4 regions of the Rossellomorea sp. RS05 genome follow, and region 1 is predicted to be linked to each of the others. Evidence: riboswitches for the same ligand, from Rfam matches in the RefSeq annotation. Region 1 holds a riboswitch; each other region holds the start of a gene.

Region 1 (4,157 bases):
GTTTCCATCGAAGCACGCCGTCGGGATTGTAGGAGACGATGGAGCAGAGATCCTCGTCCATGTGGGTCTCAACACCGTCCAGCTGAATGGTGAGCATTTCACCGCACATATCTCCCAGGGGGACCGCGTCGAAGCGGGTCAGCTCCTTGTGGAATTCGATGTGAAGGCGATCCAGGAAGCCGGGTATGACCTGTCCACGCCGATCGTCGTGACCAATACGAATGAATTCATAGACGTCCTCTCAGAAGAACCGGGGGACATCAAAGCAGGAGAACGCCTGCTATCTTATATGAAAGAAAAGGAGCGAGTATCATGACAACGACTACATTTCCAAAGTCCTTCCTTTGGGGAGGGGCCATTGCAGCAAACCAGGCAGAAGGAGGATACCGCGAAGGCGGGAAGGGGTTGACCAACGTCGACCTCCTTCCACGCGGTGAAGAGAGATTCTCCTATATGAAGGGGAATATCCCACACCTGGAACTTCAAGATGACCTTTACTATCCGTCACATGAAGCCATCGATTTTTATCATCGCTACAAAGAAGATATCAAGCTGTTTGCCGAGATGGGCTTTACATGCCTTCGGGTTTCTGTATCATGGGCAAGGATCTTCCCGAACGGGAACGACGCTGAGCCGAATGAAGAAGGATTGACATTCTATGAAAACCTCTTCGCAGAGCTCAAAGCGAACGGAATCGAACCCGTTGTAACCATCGCCCATTTCGATGTGCCTGTCCATCTGATTGAAACGTTCGGAAGCTGGAAGGGCCGTGAGCTCGTCGGATTCTACGAAACGTATGCCCGCACTCTTTTCAATCGTTTTAAAGGAACCGTGAAATATTGGATGACGTTCAATGAAATCAATATGCTTTTCCATCTGCCTTTCCTTGGGGCAGGAATCGTGTTCAAAGAAGGTGAAAACCGGGATCAGGTCCTCTATCAGGCTGCTCATCATCAGCTTGTCGCCAGTGCCCTTGCCGTGAAGGCACTCCATGAGATCGATCCGGAGGCACAGATCGGGTGCATGCTGGCCGCAGGTGTCACGTATCCTTACTCCTGTAATCCGGAAGATATCTGGGCGGGAATCGAACGGGATCGCGAATCCTACTTCTTCATCGACGTTCAGTCCCGTGGAGCGTATCCGGGCTATGCGAAGCGCTTCTTCCGGGAGCAGGAGTGGGATCTCCAGATGGAAGAAGGAGATGAAGACATTCTTAAGGCTCATACGGTGGATTACATCGGATTCAGCTATTACTCCAGCCGCACGATCAGCCGTGATCCTGAAATCCTCGGGAAGATGACAGCAGGCAATGTGTTCCCTTCGGTCAAAAATCCTCATTTGAAAACATCGGAATGGGGATGGACCATCGATCCAAAAGGGATCCGGATTACGGCCAATCAATTGTATGATCGCTATCAAAAACCATTATTCGTCGTGGAAAACGGCCTCGGGGCCATCGACGAGCCCGGCGCAGATGGGGAAATCAACGATGCCTATCGAATCGATTATCTCTCAGCCCATCTCCGTGAGCTGAACGAAGCGATTAAGGACGGAGTACAATTGCTGGGCTACACATGCTGGGGACCGATTGATATCGTCAGCGCGTCAAGTGGCGAAATGAAAAAGCGATATGGCTATATCCATGTGGACAAAGACAACGAAGGCAATGGCACCCTCAACCGTTCTAAGAAGGCCAGCTTCGACTGGTACAGACAGGTGATCGAGACGAATGGAGCGGCATTGGAGAACGAAACCGTCAAAAGTTGAGCGGTTAATTTCCCTCATCCCATTGACAACAGGAGCTAAATCCTGAATAATTATTATATTGAGAAAATTAAATAGCGATATTCCTTATTAAGAGTGGTGGAGGGACTGGCCCTGTGAAACCCGGCAACCGCTGTTCAAACTTGAACAGAATGGTGCTAAATCCTTGAACGAGATTCGTTCGGAGATGAGGAAGAGACGAGAATCATCAGGCTCTTCCTTTTACCGGGAAGGGCCTTTTTATATGAAGAAAGGGAGAGGATTCAGATGACACACGTACAGACAAAAGGTAAGAAAGCAATAAAAGCCCCGTTCCGGGCAGATCAGGTGGGCAGCCTGCTGAGGTCGGAAAGAATCAAGGAAGCACGCGAACGGAGATTGAATGGAGAGCTATCCGCAGCTGAACTCCGACGAATCGAGGATGAAGAAATCATCCGCATCGTCGACAAGCAAAAGGAAATCGGCCTCCAAGTCGTGACCGATGGTGAATTCAGGAGGGCGTGGTGGCACTTCGACTTCCTTGAAGGTCTGGATGGCGTCGAAGGATATGAATCGGACCAGGGCATCAAGTTCCATAACACGACGACCAAGGCACGTGGCATCAAAGTGACGGGGAAAGTGGACTTCACGGATCATCCGATGCTGAAAGACTACGAATTCCTTCATGGCATTGCAGGCGATCACACAGCCAAGATGACGATTCCAAGTCCGAATATGCTTTTCTTCAGAGGCAAGATTGAAACTGACGTATACGGAGATGACTTGGAGGCATTCCATCGGGATGTAGCCGAAGCCTACAAAAAGGCAATCCGTGCTTTCTACGATGCAGGCTGCCGCTATCTGCAGCTCGACGATACGGCATGGTCGGTATTCTTCTCCGAACAGGGACATGAGCAGATCAAGGCATTTGGCCGCGAACCCGACGAACTCAGGGAATCCTTCGCCCGTACCATCAATGAGGCTGTGAAGGATCGCCCAGAGGACCTTGTCGTGACCATGCATATTTGCAGGGGGAATTTCAAATCGACATGGGCAGCTGAAGGCGGATATGAAGCGGCTGCCGAAACCATTTTCGGCGGGCTCGACCTCGACGGGCTATTCCTGGAGTTCGATGATGAGCGTTCCGGAGGCTTCGAACCGCTACGCTATGTGAAGAATCCGAATCTCCAGATCGTCCTCGGTCTTGTGACGTCGAAACATGGAGAGCTCGAGGCAACGGAAGACGTCGAGGCACGGATACAGGAAGCTGCGCGCTATGTGGACATCAACCAGCTCTGTATCAGTCCCCAATGTGGATTCGCCTCAACAGAAGAAGGAAATCTGTTGACGGAAGCAGAACAATGGAAGAAGCTGCAACACGTGATCACCATTGCCGATCGTGTGTGGGAATGAGATTTCCATTCAACCAGTAATCAATTAGGAGAGGGTTTCATTGCGGATACAGTATGCTCTCTTTATCCTCCTGGCCGCCATGCTGTGGGGAACAAATGGGACGGTACAGGCATTGGCACCGGAAGGCGTTCATCCGATTGCCATCGGAGCAGTGCGTCTGGCCATAGGAGGCTTATTTCTCCTTCTATTATCCTTGGGGAAAATACATTGGAGAGGGTGGCCTGTGAAAGGAACCGTGGCGGCCGCTCTTTGCATGGCACTTTACCAGCCTTTCTTTTTCTCGGCAGTCAGTATGACAGGGATTGCAATCGGGACCGTCATCGCCATCGGAAGCGCCCCGGTCATAGCAGGACTCCTTGAATGGGGGATAAAAAGGAAGGTCCCCCAAGCATCCTGGTGGGCCTCCACCGCCCTGGCCATCGCAGGCTGCATCCTTCTGTTCACGAATAGAGGGTCGGTCGTTGCCGACCCGCGCGGCATCCTCCTCGCACTGGGGGCGGGGGCTTCATTTGCCGGGTACACCATGATCAGCGGAACCCTTGTCAATAGAAGGGAAACACTTCCCGTGGTCGCTATCGTGTTCATGCTGAGTGCAATCTTCCTCACGCCCTTCCTCTTCCTCTATGATCTATCGTGGCTTATGGAGGTAAGGGGAGCCGGGGTCGCCCTGCACCTCGGGGTCGTGGCAACAGGACTTGCCTATCTTCTCTTTGCACGTGGACTGGTGAAGGTGCCTGCCTCAACCGCCGTGACGCTCTCCCTCGCCGAACCCCTCACCGCCACCATGCTCGGGGTCTTTCTGATCGGCGAATCCCTTGATGCCCTGTCATGGTTGGGCGTCGGTCTCCTCCTTCTAGGGATTGTGCTATTAGTGTGGGGACAGAGAGGGAAATCAGATCTAGATAAAGGACAAGTGAGATCAGCTTAGGCTGGTCTTTTTTTGAGGAGAAATGTGTATTGTAAGTAAGGTAATGCAAATTTCGGAGCGACTCTAAGTCAGT
Region 2 (4,157 bases), on a different contig from region 1:
CAGCAGCCTGCAGACGGCCATCAGTGGTGGCAAGGAAGAGAAGAAAGAAAAGACGGAACAAACGGGTGAAGAAAAGACCGCCAAGAAAGATGACAGTGATCAATCTGGAGAAGCAGATGCGGAAGATTCGACGGATGCCACGGCAACAGAGGAAGAAGGTACTGCATCGGGGGATGGGGGAACGGCATCAATCGATGACATTCCGGCAGATGGAAGCGTCCAGGATGATTCGCTGAGTACTGAAGACGACCCATTCAATGACGACTCTTCCGATGCGTTCAACAGTCCGGCTGCAGGGGAAGCTGAGACCACGATGCCTGGTCAGGGACCCAGTCTTGAAGCCAGTGAAGAAGAATTTGCCTCCTTTGATAAAGAAATCCAGCTTGCTATATTCCAGGCGAGTATGATGGAAGTGATGTTGTACTATGATTATGGAATTGGAAATCCCGACTTTTACATTAAAGAAAACATGACCGAAGAGGACGTACAAATGGTCAAATCGGAACTTCAGACCTTCCAGATAGAGGAACCTGTCTACAAGAGCATGCATGATGACGCCTTGGGCTTGCTTGATTCGATCGACAATAGCAAAGAAGTGGACGGAGATATCAAGAAATACAAAGAAACACAGGACAAATACCTGGCAATCTCAGAAGACATGATTAAGACAATTGAGAAAGTGAACGTCGATAATGCCGCCGAAACCAGAGCGAAACTTGATGATATGACGACAGAATACTTGAGGATTTCAACTGAACTGGGTGTCATCATGAAGGACATCGTCGTCAAACAGGGGCTTGACCACGCCTATTTTGTAGAAGCCCTCGACGGGATTATGACGAGTGCAGGGATGGACGGCGTAATCTAATAATAAATAGAGGGTTGGAAAAACGTGTTGTAGCTATAGTAAAACCCGAATTCATTTGCCACCGATCAGGCAAATGAATTCGGGTTTTAATTTGTTTCATGACTATTTTTATTTACTTGTTTCTAGCGGTTGCACGGAAATCATTAGCGGTATATAGAACCTATACTGGTCGTGTTAAATGGTACTTTTTTTGTTTAGTCCCGACCTCATTTTTATTTGGACTGACAATGTGGACAGTAATACAGCCTTCTGGAAGCGGCCGTGATTTTCTCAATCTCGGTCCCGCAGCGATAGCATGAGGAACCTTCACGATTGAAGACCCAATGGCGGTAACGGGACCGCGTCACACCTTCTTGTTTCAGCTTTTCTACTAACTGCAGGTCATTGGTGATCCCAGCGGTTTCGTAGGATTGCGTCATCAAATGAATGATGGCTTCGGCAGCAAGGGTCAGCTGGTCATTACTACAGTCCATGGGACGGAGTGTCGGATGGATCCCTGAGACGAATAGAATTTCAGAGCGAAGGTAGTTCCCGATACCGGCAACGAAACTTTGATCAAGCAGCAGCTGCGCCCATTTGCGTTTCCTGAATGCTTCCATCCTGGCCAGGATGTCTCCACTTGTTACGTCTTCACTGAGAATATCCGGACCCACCCGTGCAATGAAGGGGTGTAAATGGACCTCCTCATCCCGCATGACTTCAATATCAGAGGCGCTATAGAGCAAAGCGGATTTCTTTTCATTGTGTATGGCTACGCGCAGCTGGCGGTTGGTTTTTGGGTATTCATAGGCTTTTTTCACATACCATCTTCCATACAGCTGGTTGTGTGAATACATCGTATAGCCGTTGTCAAAGCGGATCAGCATCGCTTTTCCCTTCGTGTCCACCCTGGTAATTTTCGTTCCCTGAAGGAGACTTTCATATCCCTTTAGCTGTGGGAAGGCAAAGAAAATCTCCATGACGGGAAGATGGGCGAGAGCTTTTTGAACACGGTCGGCAGCCCTTCTGATTTCCGGTCCTTCCGGCATGGTGTCATCCCCCTTTTTCTATATACGTTCCCGTATTCCCATGGAAATAATCAAATGGGTATTTTTTCACCAAGGGTAAGGTGTGGGTGCGCTTACATAATTTTGGTGTGATTATTTTTATATTGACAGGAATGAGGGTTCTTGTTAATGTTTATAACAATCTCATAATTCTTATCCAGAGAGGTGGAGGGACTGGCCCTTTGAAGCCTCAGCAGCAGATCTTCTTATGAAGAAACTGTGCTAATTCCAGCGGGTGATCAAACCTGATAGATAAGCAGTTTATTTGTCGGTAACGCACTCGTTTTGAGTGCGTTTTTTGTTTGTCTGCTCATCCCAGAATCAAGAACGCGGAGGATGCCAACATGAAAAGTGAAGCAAAAGACTTTAAGAGGAAAATGAAAACAAGGCATTTGATCATGCTCTCCCTTGGGGGCGTGATCGGAACGGGGCTTTTTCTCAGCTCGGGGTATACCATCCATCAGGCAGGTCCATTCGGTACGATCCTTTCTTATTTGATCGGAGCCATCGTCGTGTATCTTGTCATGATGTGCCTCGGGGAGCTTTCGGTACATATGCCCGAGACGGGATCTTTCCACAGCTACGCGGCAAAGTACATCGGGCCGGGTACCGGTTATGCCGTCGGCTGGTTGTACTGGCTGACTTGGACGGTTGCCCTTGGATCTGAATTCACGGCTGCCGGTCTGATGATGCAGCGGTGGTTCCCATCAGTGAGCGTATGGATCTGGAGTGGGTTATTTGCAGCCATCATCTTCGGTATGAACGCGTTCACGGTCCGATTTTTTGCAGAATCTGAATTCTGGTTCTCCCTTGTCAAGGTAGTCGCCATTGTCTTTTTCATCATTGCAGGAGGGGCTGCCATCGTCGGCTTCGTGCCCCTTGCCGATTCATCCCCGGCACCATTCTTCACAAATATCACCGATGCGGGGTTATTCCCGAATGGGGCATTTGCCATTATCATGACAATGCTTGCCGTCAATTTCGCCTTCTCCGGCACCGAACTCATCGGGGTAGCAGCGGGTGAAACGAAGGAGCCTACCAAAACGATTCCAAAGGCGATCCGGACAACCCTTATCAGACTCGTCATCTTCTATGTAGGGACGATTGTGGTGCTTTCTGCCCTCCTCCCAAGTGAAGCGGCAAGCGTATTGGAAAGTCCATTCGTCGCCGTACTCGGCAGGATCGGGATTCCATATGCGGCAGACCTTATGAATGTGGTGATCATCACCGCCATCCTCTCCGCAGCCAATTCCGGCTTGTACGCTTCTTCCAGGATGCTTTGGTCACTTGCAGACAAAAAGACCATACCGTCTTTCTTCGGTAAATTGACCAAATCGGGCGTTCCCCTCGTAGCCACCATCACCAGCATGTTGGGAGGCGGGCTTGCACTCTTATCAAGCATTTACGCACCCGATACAGTATATATCTTATTGGTATCGATTTCCGGACTGGCTGTCGTATTTGTCTGGATGAGCATAAGTGCATCGCAGTTCTTCTTCAGGAGACGCTTCATCAAAGAAGGTAACAGCGTGAAGGACCTGGCATATAAGACGCCATTGTATCCATTTGTCCCGATTGCATCGTTCCTTCTCTGCCTTGCATCCGTCATCGGTATCGCATTCGATGAAGGTCAGAGGGTGGCACTTTACTGCACGATCCCGTTCGTCGGCTTCTGTTATGCAGCGTACTATGTGACAAACTATGTGAAAAAGAAGAGGAGTGTCGAGTATGTCAACACAAGTGAAACACAATCCCATTGAAGCCATCTTGAGGAGTCACGCCACGGTCATCCTGGACGGGGCGCTCGCCACTGAACTGGAGTCCCATGGATGCGATCTCGATGATCCGCTGTGGTCTGCCCGGACCCTCATTGAGAACCCGGGGGCAATCTCGGCCGTCCACACGGACTACTTCCGAGCCGGAGCCGATTGTGCTATCACAGCAAGCTACCAGGCAACAGTGGAGGGATTCGGTAAACGAGGGATAGGCGAGGAGGAGGCCATTGGTCTGATCAAGCAAACCGTATTCCTGGCAAAAGAAGCAAGGGATTCATTCTGGGATGAAGAATGCAGTCGGGACAACGGTCGTCATAAGCCTTTCGTAGCGGCCTCTGTCGGTCCGTACGGTGCGTATCTGGCAGATGGGTCCGAGTATAGGGGGGATTACGGCATTTCGAAGGAAGAACTTGCAGCCTTCCATCGTCTCCGTATTCAGGCCCTTGTTGAAGCCGGAGCCGACGTTCT
Region 3 (4,157 bases), on a different contig from region 1:
TCAGTCCCTGCTATCTGCCATCCCGATTCCTGATCCAACGATCGAGAAGAAGAAGGAGCGCGTCCTTCTGGAGGAACAAACGGATGCAGATCGCTACGGGCTGCAATCATCTGAGCTTGTCGAAGTGTCGAGTGGCCACTGGGTGGCAGTACCGGTGGAAGCAGGCGCATAAATCAACAAAAGGGTGTCCCGACGTTTCGGGACACCCTTTCTATATTGATGTTAGTTTCTTGTTCTTGATACATATGGATAGACCGGATCACGAAGGAGAAATTCATAGGTTTCACCATTCACGATCCCAACAACATGATCCCCATCATACAGATCAAGGAGGAACTGTGCCATTTCCTTCGCTGTATGGAATTTCGGCAGGGATTTTTCATAATCAAACTGATCGGAATCAATGGAGCGCTGGGCGAATTCCGTTTCTGTAGCAGCAGGAGCAAGAACCTTCGCTGTCATCTTCGCGCCAGATTCGGATAGCTCTCTCGCAAGTCCTTCCGTGAAGGCACTCACATAGAATTTTGTCGCACAATAGGTGACAGCATCGGCAACGATCGTATAGCCGCCGCCTGATGAAATATTGATGAGCTGCGTTCCTTCCACTTGTGAGAAGTCGCGGACGTAGAGGGTGGAGAGGATCGTGAGGGCTTCGATATTGAGCCTCATCATCTGTTCGATCTTGTTCAGATTTTGTTCGCCAACGGGATCAAAATTACCGAAACCGGCATTATTCACAAACGTCTCCAGCTCAAATAACTTGATCTCTTCATAGAAGGAATGAGCGTTGGAGGTAACGGACAGGTCGGTGGAGAAAAGTTTGATATCCAGATCAGGATGGGCCTTCAGGATGCGGTCCTTCAACTCCTCAAGGTTCTCTTTCCTTCTGGCAGCAAGAATCAGGTTCTTCCCCCGTGCTGCAAATGCCAGAGCGGCCTCATAGCCAATCCCGGAGCTTGCTCCTGTAATGACGGTATATTTCATGGTACTTCCTCCTCGATTAGGTTATAAGCTGATTGTAAGGCATAGGATGCTCGTTGAGCCAATGATTATACTCAGTCTGTCTGCCCTGATGATGAATGACCGTCTCCTGTCGTTGAGAGTTGTCCCGCCACCCTGTTTCTGAAATAATAATGGTATGAGGAAAAATGAGGAAGGGGAGACGGCAATGAACGGCTGGAAACTGTTAAGCGCGTTGATTCCCATCATGTTGTTGATGAGTGCATGTGGACAATCCCCAAGAAATACGGCTCCGGTGGAAGCGAATGCAACAGATACAACGGATGCAGAGGAAGCGGGAACGAAGGATGCCCCGGAACAGCCTGATGAAACATCCGAACAAGTATCACTCGGTGAAGAGGATCAAGAAGCATCGGACTCTTCCGGGGAAGATCAGGACAGTCAGGAAACGGAGGGGCCTGCAGAGGATGGCGAATCATCGGCAAGGAATGCTCCTGAACCGCAACGACCAGTCGGGGAATCCGGGTCTACTGCAGGCATTACGGATGTGGAAACCGCCATTGAGTTCTTGAAGGATGAGCTGAACGTAGCATCTGACGGAGATATCCTGATTGATGAGGGTGACGGCAAGCCTCAGACCGATGAAGAAGGGACCTATTATACCCTCCGTCTCATATCACAAACCCTCAAAGATGAAGGAGGAACAGGGGAAGTCGGGGCATTCAGGATCTATGAAGACGGGCGATATGAGATGGAAGACTGACTTCTCGAAAAAAAGGACCGGAGGCAGTTGATATGCCTTCGGTCGATATGGATCATTGGGGGTAAAGATGTTGAGCCAATCTTACAGCGTCAAAACCAACCTGTCAAGTGGGGTTTTAATTCATAGTATCAATGTAGGAATTATGGTTGACAAAGAGTGAATTGTAAGATAATTTAATCTATACTACCTTATAAAGAGTCGGGGAAGGAATCTGGTCCAACGATCCCGCAGCAACCTCCAAATGGAAGGTGCTCATTCCAGCAGGCAACTTCAGCCTGGCAGATAAGGGGAGAGAGTAATGTACATCTCCTTATGGGAGATTTTTTTTGTATATAAATCCGATTAAAACGATTGGATTAATTAGTCATAACGCTGAGGCGCAGATTTATACATTTTAAAAGGCGCGCATGTAGAGGCCTAGTCATAGGGGAAACAGTGTTCGAAGGCACGGACAAACTGTAAGGAAGATCTACTAAGATAAAAGGAGAGGGTAAGATGAGCTGGTATACATCCATTCCATGGGAGGGTACCCACCTTCCTGCAGCCATACAGTATCCTGCTACACGTCTCGGCGTCCATCCGGCCGTCATCATCTGTCATGGTTTCGTCGGTTCAAAAGAAGGCGTGGACCGATTATTCGTGAAGGCTGCACATGAACTCAGCTCACACATCGTCGTACGTTTCGATTACGACGGTTGCGGAGAAAGTCTGGGGGAGTACGGCTTGAATACAAAAGATCGCTTCATTGCACAGACGAAGGCGGTCATCGGATTTGTGAAGCAGATGAAAGGGGTGGACCCGGAGAGCATTGCCTTGATCGGCCACAGCCTTGGGGGGGCAGTGGCCCTTGAAGCAGCCATCGAAGAAGAAGTTCGCCACCTTGCCCTCTGGTCGGCGGTCGGCTCTCCCCGGCATGATCTTGGACGCATTATCGGAGATGATGTGGAAGAAGCCATCTTGCGGGACGGGAAGGCAGATTATTTGGGCTATGAGCTGAAGCGAGAGTTTCTCACGACCCTTCAAGGGTGGGACCCGATACGGCGGGCAAATGAGTATAAGGGGAATGTCTTGCTTGCCCACGGTGACCAGGATGAAGAAATCTCAGTCGATTACTGCTCCCTCTATCATTCAAGCTTCTCCAATCGGCGTTCGGGAGAGGTAGAAAAGGCAATCATTCCGAAAGGTTCCCATACTTACTCAACTTCAGGGGCCTTTCAACAACTCCTTGATTTCACTCGGAGCTGGCTTTTACAGGTTCAATCCACCGGCTATGATCATGCCAATGGTCTATAAATGGTAGTTTCTTACCGGTTATTCCTACTCTTTCATTAAATTACAAAATATTGTTACTATTCTATCAAATGAGTAGAGGAGGAAACCGTTTGAAAAAATCTGTCGTATCCATTGCTCTTGCGACGACCCTATCGTTTGGTGCTGTTGGACTTCAACCAGCCATTGCAGGGGCACCTGAACCAGGAAAGGAGCTCATGCAAAATCCGCATGAGCGGAACCTGATCAAGAAAATCGATTCGGAGCGAATCTATCAGACGATCGACCATCTTCAACAAACACCGAGGGTAGCCGGGACAGAATCCGAGGCAAATGCCATCAGGTATGTAAAACGACAATTTGAATCGTACGGGTATGACGTGACCCTTCAACCCTTTACCTTTATAGGGTACACGGCACCTACTGCAATCGAACTGTCAGGGGTGCAAGGCGAGTGGAACCCGGATGCATTCACTTACTCGGTTAGTGGTGATGTGTCAGGCGAGCTCGTTTCTGCAGGGCTTGGAAGAGTAGGAGACTTTGATGGAGTAGATGTAGACGGGAAGATCGTTCTTATCCAGCGAGGGGAAATCACGTTTGCACAGAAGATCGTCAATGCTTCTGAAGCAGGAGCCGCAGGGGTCATCATCTACAACAATACGGATGGCTCGCTGAGCGGGACATTGGGAGAACCGGATGATCGCTACATACCGGCCATCACCCTTTCCAAGGCCGAAGGAGAAGAGCTGCGCCGACATATCGGAGAGACCGTCCGGCTGACGATCGAGGGAGCGGAAACATCGGAGCGCACCTCTCAAAATGTCATTGCCTCGAAAGCTCCGGTCAATAAGAAAAAAGCAACGGATGATGTGCTTATCATCGGGGCCCATCATGATTCAGTAGAAGGGGCTCCTGGCGCGAACGATGATGCGTCGGGAACAGCTGTTACCTTGGAACTCGCAAAGGTGTTCAAAAATGTACCGACAGATACAGAGATACGCTTCATTACATTCGGGGCTGAAGAATTGGGTCTGCTGGGGTCCTATCACTATGTAGATTCCCTGCCGCAAACAGAACGTGACCGGATTATCGGGTACTTCAATCTCGACATGGTGGGTAGCAGGGACGCAGGTGATCTGGTCCTCCGCACACTCGATGGAAGCCC
Region 4 (4,157 bases), on a different contig from region 1:
CCTATCACGTTTATCCCATACTGTTTTGCAAAACGGGATAGGAAGGCAATGGTCTTTTCACTGTTTTCATCAGCGATTCCCTCTATCCTCTTAAGGTCATATCCTGTTGTCCAAAGCTCAGGGAAGACAAGGATATCGCATTGTTCGCTTTCTGCTTGTTGAAACCATCTTTCTGCTTGTGCGTAGTTGGATTTTGGATCTCCAAACCGGATGTCCATTTGCGCGAGCCCGATCTTCATATGATCAGCACCTTTCATTGGGAATTGTAAGATTTTACTTTACATTCGTTATTTTCCGTTATATCATTTGTAGCTAGAATTTGAAAGTGAAGAATATTTGAACATTCAGAAGGTGAAGAGATGAAAACATTCCCATATGCGGATCGCCTCGATTCGCTGCCAAAGCAATTTTTCGCTGAATTGACAGCCAACGTTCAGCGTGTCATTAATGAAGGACACGATGTCATTAACCTTGGGCAGGGTAACCCTGATAGGCCCACACCTGAACATATTGTAGATAGTTTGAAGGCTTCGGCCGAAAACCCATTGAATCATCGCTATTCACCTTTCAGGGGGATGGCCTCTTTCAAAGAGGCGGTAGCGCTTTTCTATAAAAGGGAATACGGGGTGGAACTGGATCCTGACAAAGAAGTAGCTATCCTCTTCGGGGGGAAGGCGGGTCTCGTGGAGATTCCGCAGTGCCTGGTGAATCCGGGTGAATCCGTGCTGGTTCCGGACCCTGGGTATCCTGATTATCTATCAGGGGTGGCACTTGCAGAAGCGGAGATGAAGCTGATGCCGCTACTTGAGGAAAATGATTTTCTCCCCGATTACAGCCGGTTTAGTGAAGCCGAACTCGACGGTTCCAAGCTTATGTTCCTGAATTATCCGAATAACCCGACGGGAGCAGTAGCCACACCAGCCTTTTTTGAGGAAACGGTAAAATTGGCAAGTAGCCATGATATCTGCGTGGTACACGATTTTGCTTATGGGGCGATCGGATTTGAAGGCAAGCGTCCCAATAGCTTCCTTGAAACAGATGGAGCTAAGGATGTCGGCATTGAAATCTATACTCTCTCCAAAACGTATAATATGGCGGGGTGGCGAGTAGGATTTGCCGTCGGGAACGAGAGTGTGATAGAAGCCATCAATCTCATGCAGGATCATATGTATGTGAGCCTCTTTGGCGCCATTCAGGAAGCAGCGGTGACGGCGCTCCTCGGATCGCAGGAGTGCGTCCAGGCCCAGCTTGAGACCTATGAAAGCAGAAGGAATGCCCTCATCGGTGGATTGAGATCCATCGGTTGGGATGTGGATGCACCGGCAGGCTCATTTTTCGCTTGGCTCAAAGTGCCGGAAGGCTTCACGTCGATGGATTTCTCGAACCTACTCCTTGAAAAGGCCCATGTAGCCGTGGCGCCTGGCATCGGCTTCGGGGATCACGGGGAAGGGTATGTCCGGGTAGGTCTCCTTACCAGTGAGGAAAGGCTTCAGGAAGCAGTGGAAAGGATTGAAAATTTACATTTGTTCGATAATAGGGATTGACAGGACTCCCGATCGATGCAATAATCCTACTGGAAACCAAATGAATAGATTCTTATCAAGAGCAGGCGGAGGGACTGGCCCGATGAAGCCCGGCAACCGACTCATTACGAGCACGGTGCTAATTCTTGCAGCAGACGCTGGGAGATAAGATAGAGTGATGGATTGAAAGCCTCTTCTTATCGGAAGGGGCTTTTTTGATTGTATAAGGAGGTAGGCAGAACATGAGTGAAGTGATTGCAACATATAGATTGCCAGGGGCAAAAGGGTCTTTCGAAAAAAAGGCAGAAGGCATCGCCTTGGGCTTGACAGTGGGCTCTTGGACAGACCTTCCCCAACTCGAACAAGAGCAACTGCTGAAATTCAAGGGAAGGGTCGTTTCCATCAATGAAGAGGCCGGTGAAGGGGTGGGAGAAATTTCGATCGCTTACCCCGGTGGCAATTATTCAAATGATCTCCCTGCGATACTGACAACGGTCTTCGGGAAACTCTCCCTGGATGGTCAGGTAAAGCTTATCAATCTTGAATTCAGTGACGATCTCAACCGTCACTATCCGGGACCACGGTACGGTATCGAGGGGATCAGGGAACTTGCAGGCGTCAAGGATCGCCCCCTCCTCATGAGCATTTTCAAGGGAGTGATCGGAAGGGATCTCGCTTACATGGAAGATCAGCTGCGTGCCCAGGCTCGCGGAGGTGTTGACCTGGTGAAGGATGATGAAATCCTTTTTGATAACCACCTGACGCCTTTTGAAGAGCGGGTGAAAAACGGCAGGAGGATCCTTGATGAGGTGCAGCAGGAGACAGGTAAGAGGACGCTCTATGCGGTGAACCTGACCGGACGGACGTCTGAGCTTCGCGATAAGGCAAGAAGAGCACGGGATCTTGGGGCGGATGCCTTGCTATTCAACGTATTTTCTTATTCTCTCGATGTACTTCAAGAACTCAGGGAAGATGAAAACATCGGACTTCCGCTCATGGCCCATCCCGCCTTTGCAGGAGCTGTTGCCCAGGCTCCCCATCATGGAGTCGCCTACTCCTTATGGCTAGGGAAATTTTTACGGATGACGGGAGCGGATTTTTCCTTGTTCCCTTCCCCTTATGGAAGTGTGGCACTGGAGAAAGATCAAGTACTCGCCATCAGTAGAGAGCTGACGGATGAGCCTTCACCGTTCAAAAAGACATTCCCTGTCCCATCGGCAGGTATCCATCCAGGACTGGTACCACATCTTGTGGAGGATTTTGGTGAGGAGTGTGTGATCAATGCCGGCGGCGGCGTCCACGGACATCCGGGAGGTGCTGTAAGCGGAGGGCTCGCCTTCCGACAGGCAATTGAAGCGGTGAAAGCGGGAATTCCCTTTGAAGAAGTCCAGGGAGAAGAGCTTAGAGTCGCTCTAAGCTTGTGGAGCAAGGGAGGGAAGGGCTGATGACGGAACGGATCATCTTGTGTGATTTTGATGGAACGATTACGAAAACAGATAATATCATCTCCCTCATGAAGCAATTTGCCCCTCCGGAATGGGAAGGACTCAAAGATGCCATACTTGACCGGACGATGTCGATCGAGAAAGGGGTAGGGGATATGTTCGCACTTCTGCCTTCCCAACAAAAAGATGAGCTCGTGGACTATCTTTTACATACGGCAGTCATCCGGGAAGGGTTCTGGGACTTTGTTCAATTTGCGAAAGAGGAAGGAATCCCGTTATATATCGTGAGTGGAGGGATCGATTTCTTTGTCCGCCCACTCCTGGACGGATATGGCCCATTTGCAGGAATCTACTGCAATGAAGCGGATTTCACCGGTCCCTTCATTTCCATCAACTGGCCCTATGGCTGTGATGGGCAATGCGGGAATGGAGGATGCGGATGCTGCAAACCGTCCGTCCTCCGCTCCCTTTCCATACCGGATGGTGCAGAAGTGATTGCCATCGGTGACTCTGTAACAGACTTGGAGATGGCCAAGGTGGCTGACAAGGTGCTTGCGAGGGATTATCTTGCTGACACTTGCAATGAATTGGGGATTCCCCATATCCCATTTGAAACATTCCATGACTGTATAGAGGCATTGAAGGAAGGGGTGAGGGCATGAGTTACCAAAGAGAGTGGGAAGAGCTGTCCACCATCAAGGGGGAACTCGCAGACCGTGACTGGTTCATGGGCACTTCAGGCAACTTGGCCATCAAGGCCGGATCGGCCACTGGTGCCTTCCTGGTAACCGCCAGCGGAAAGGATAAGAGGAAAAGGACGGTAGAGGATTTCCTACTCGTTGACCTGGACGGGAATCCTCTGGAGGAAACGAAACTCAAGCCCTCAGCAGAAACCCTCCTCCACACGCATATTTTCAAAGGGACCCAGGCAGTCTGTTCCCTCCACGTGCATACCGTAGCCAATAATGTGGTCAGTGAGCTTTATGGGGATCAGGGAGAGATCACCTTCAAAAATCAAGAATTGATAAAAGCGTTTGGAAAATGGGGACAAGATGATGAACTCATCATTCCCATCATCCCGAATTACGCGGATATTCCGACCCTTGCGAGCGCCTTCTCCCATCATGTTAATGAAGACGCCGGCGCCGTGCTGATCCGGAATCATGGGATCACGGTTTGGGGACGGAGC

What was found. A riboswitch is a leader RNA that binds a small molecule or an ion and turns the genes downstream of it on or off. The one in region 1 is predicted to bind S-adenosylmethionine.
Region 2: it holds a riboswitch for S-adenosylmethionine, as region 1 does, so the genes downstream of both, mmuP (S-methylmethionine permease) here and ABJ225_RS16765 (5-methyltetrahydropteroyltriglutamate--homocysteine S-methyltransferase) in region 1, are expected to answer to the same signal.
Region 3: it holds a riboswitch for S-adenosylmethionine, as region 1 does, so the genes downstream of both, ABJ225_RS14935 (alpha/beta hydrolase) here and ABJ225_RS16765 (5-methyltetrahydropteroyltriglutamate--homocysteine S-methyltransferase) in region 1, are expected to answer to the same signal.
Region 4: it holds a riboswitch for S-adenosylmethionine, as region 1 does, so the genes downstream of both, ABJ225_RS01505 (2,3-diketo-5-methylthiopentyl-1-phosphate enolase) here and ABJ225_RS16765 (5-methyltetrahydropteroyltriglutamate--homocysteine S-methyltransferase) in region 1, are expected to answer to the same signal.

Annotation. Positions count from the first base shown of each region.
Region 1 covers NZ_JBDKWY010000007.1:92,591-96,747, reverse strand. Annotated here, with positions in the region: gene ABJ225_RS16775 (beta-glucoside-specific PTS transporter subunit IIABC) at 1-316, shown strand, start outside; gene ABJ225_RS16770 (6-phospho-beta-glucosidase) at 313-1,767, shown strand; SAM riboswitch class I at 1,849-1,958, shown strand; gene ABJ225_RS16765 (5-methyltetrahydropteroyltriglutamate--homocysteine S-methyltransferase) at 2,032-3,156, shown strand; gene ABJ225_RS16760 (EamA family transporter) at 3,197-4,084, shown strand.
Region 2 covers NZ_JBDKWY010000002.1:247,030-251,186, forward strand. Annotated here, with positions in the region: gene ABJ225_RS09005 (hypothetical protein) at 1-868, shown strand, start outside; gene nei (endonuclease VIII) at 1,081-1,896, opposite strand; SAM riboswitch class I at 2,065-2,173, shown strand; gene mmuP (S-methylmethionine permease) at 2,259-3,674, shown strand; gene mmuM (homocysteine S-methyltransferase) at 3,643-4,157, shown strand, end outside.
Region 3 covers NZ_JBDKWY010000005.1:251,362-255,518, forward strand. Annotated here, with positions in the region: gene ABJ225_RS14920 (ABC transporter ATP-binding protein) at 1-172, shown strand, start outside; gene ABJ225_RS14925 (SDR family NAD(P)-dependent oxidoreductase) at 223-984, opposite strand; gene ABJ225_RS14930 (hypothetical protein) at 1,169-1,723, shown strand; SAM riboswitch class I at 1,909-2,012, shown strand; gene ABJ225_RS14935 (alpha/beta hydrolase) at 2,219-3,016, shown strand; gene ABJ225_RS14940 (M28 family peptidase) at 3,106-4,157, shown strand, end outside.
Region 4 covers NZ_JBDKWY010000001.1:279,030-283,186, forward strand. Annotated here, with positions in the region: gene ABJ225_RS01495 (carbon-nitrogen family hydrolase) at 1-257, opposite strand, end outside; gene ABJ225_RS01500 (pyridoxal phosphate-dependent aminotransferase) at 360-1,544, shown strand; SAM riboswitch class I at 1,594-1,695, shown strand; gene ABJ225_RS01505 (2,3-diketo-5-methylthiopentyl-1-phosphate enolase) at 1,766-2,968, shown strand; gene ABJ225_RS01510 (2-hydroxy-3-keto-5-methylthiopentenyl-1-phosphate phosphatase) at 2,968-3,630, shown strand; gene ABJ225_RS01515 (methylthioribulose 1-phosphate dehydratase) at 3,627-4,157, shown strand, end outside.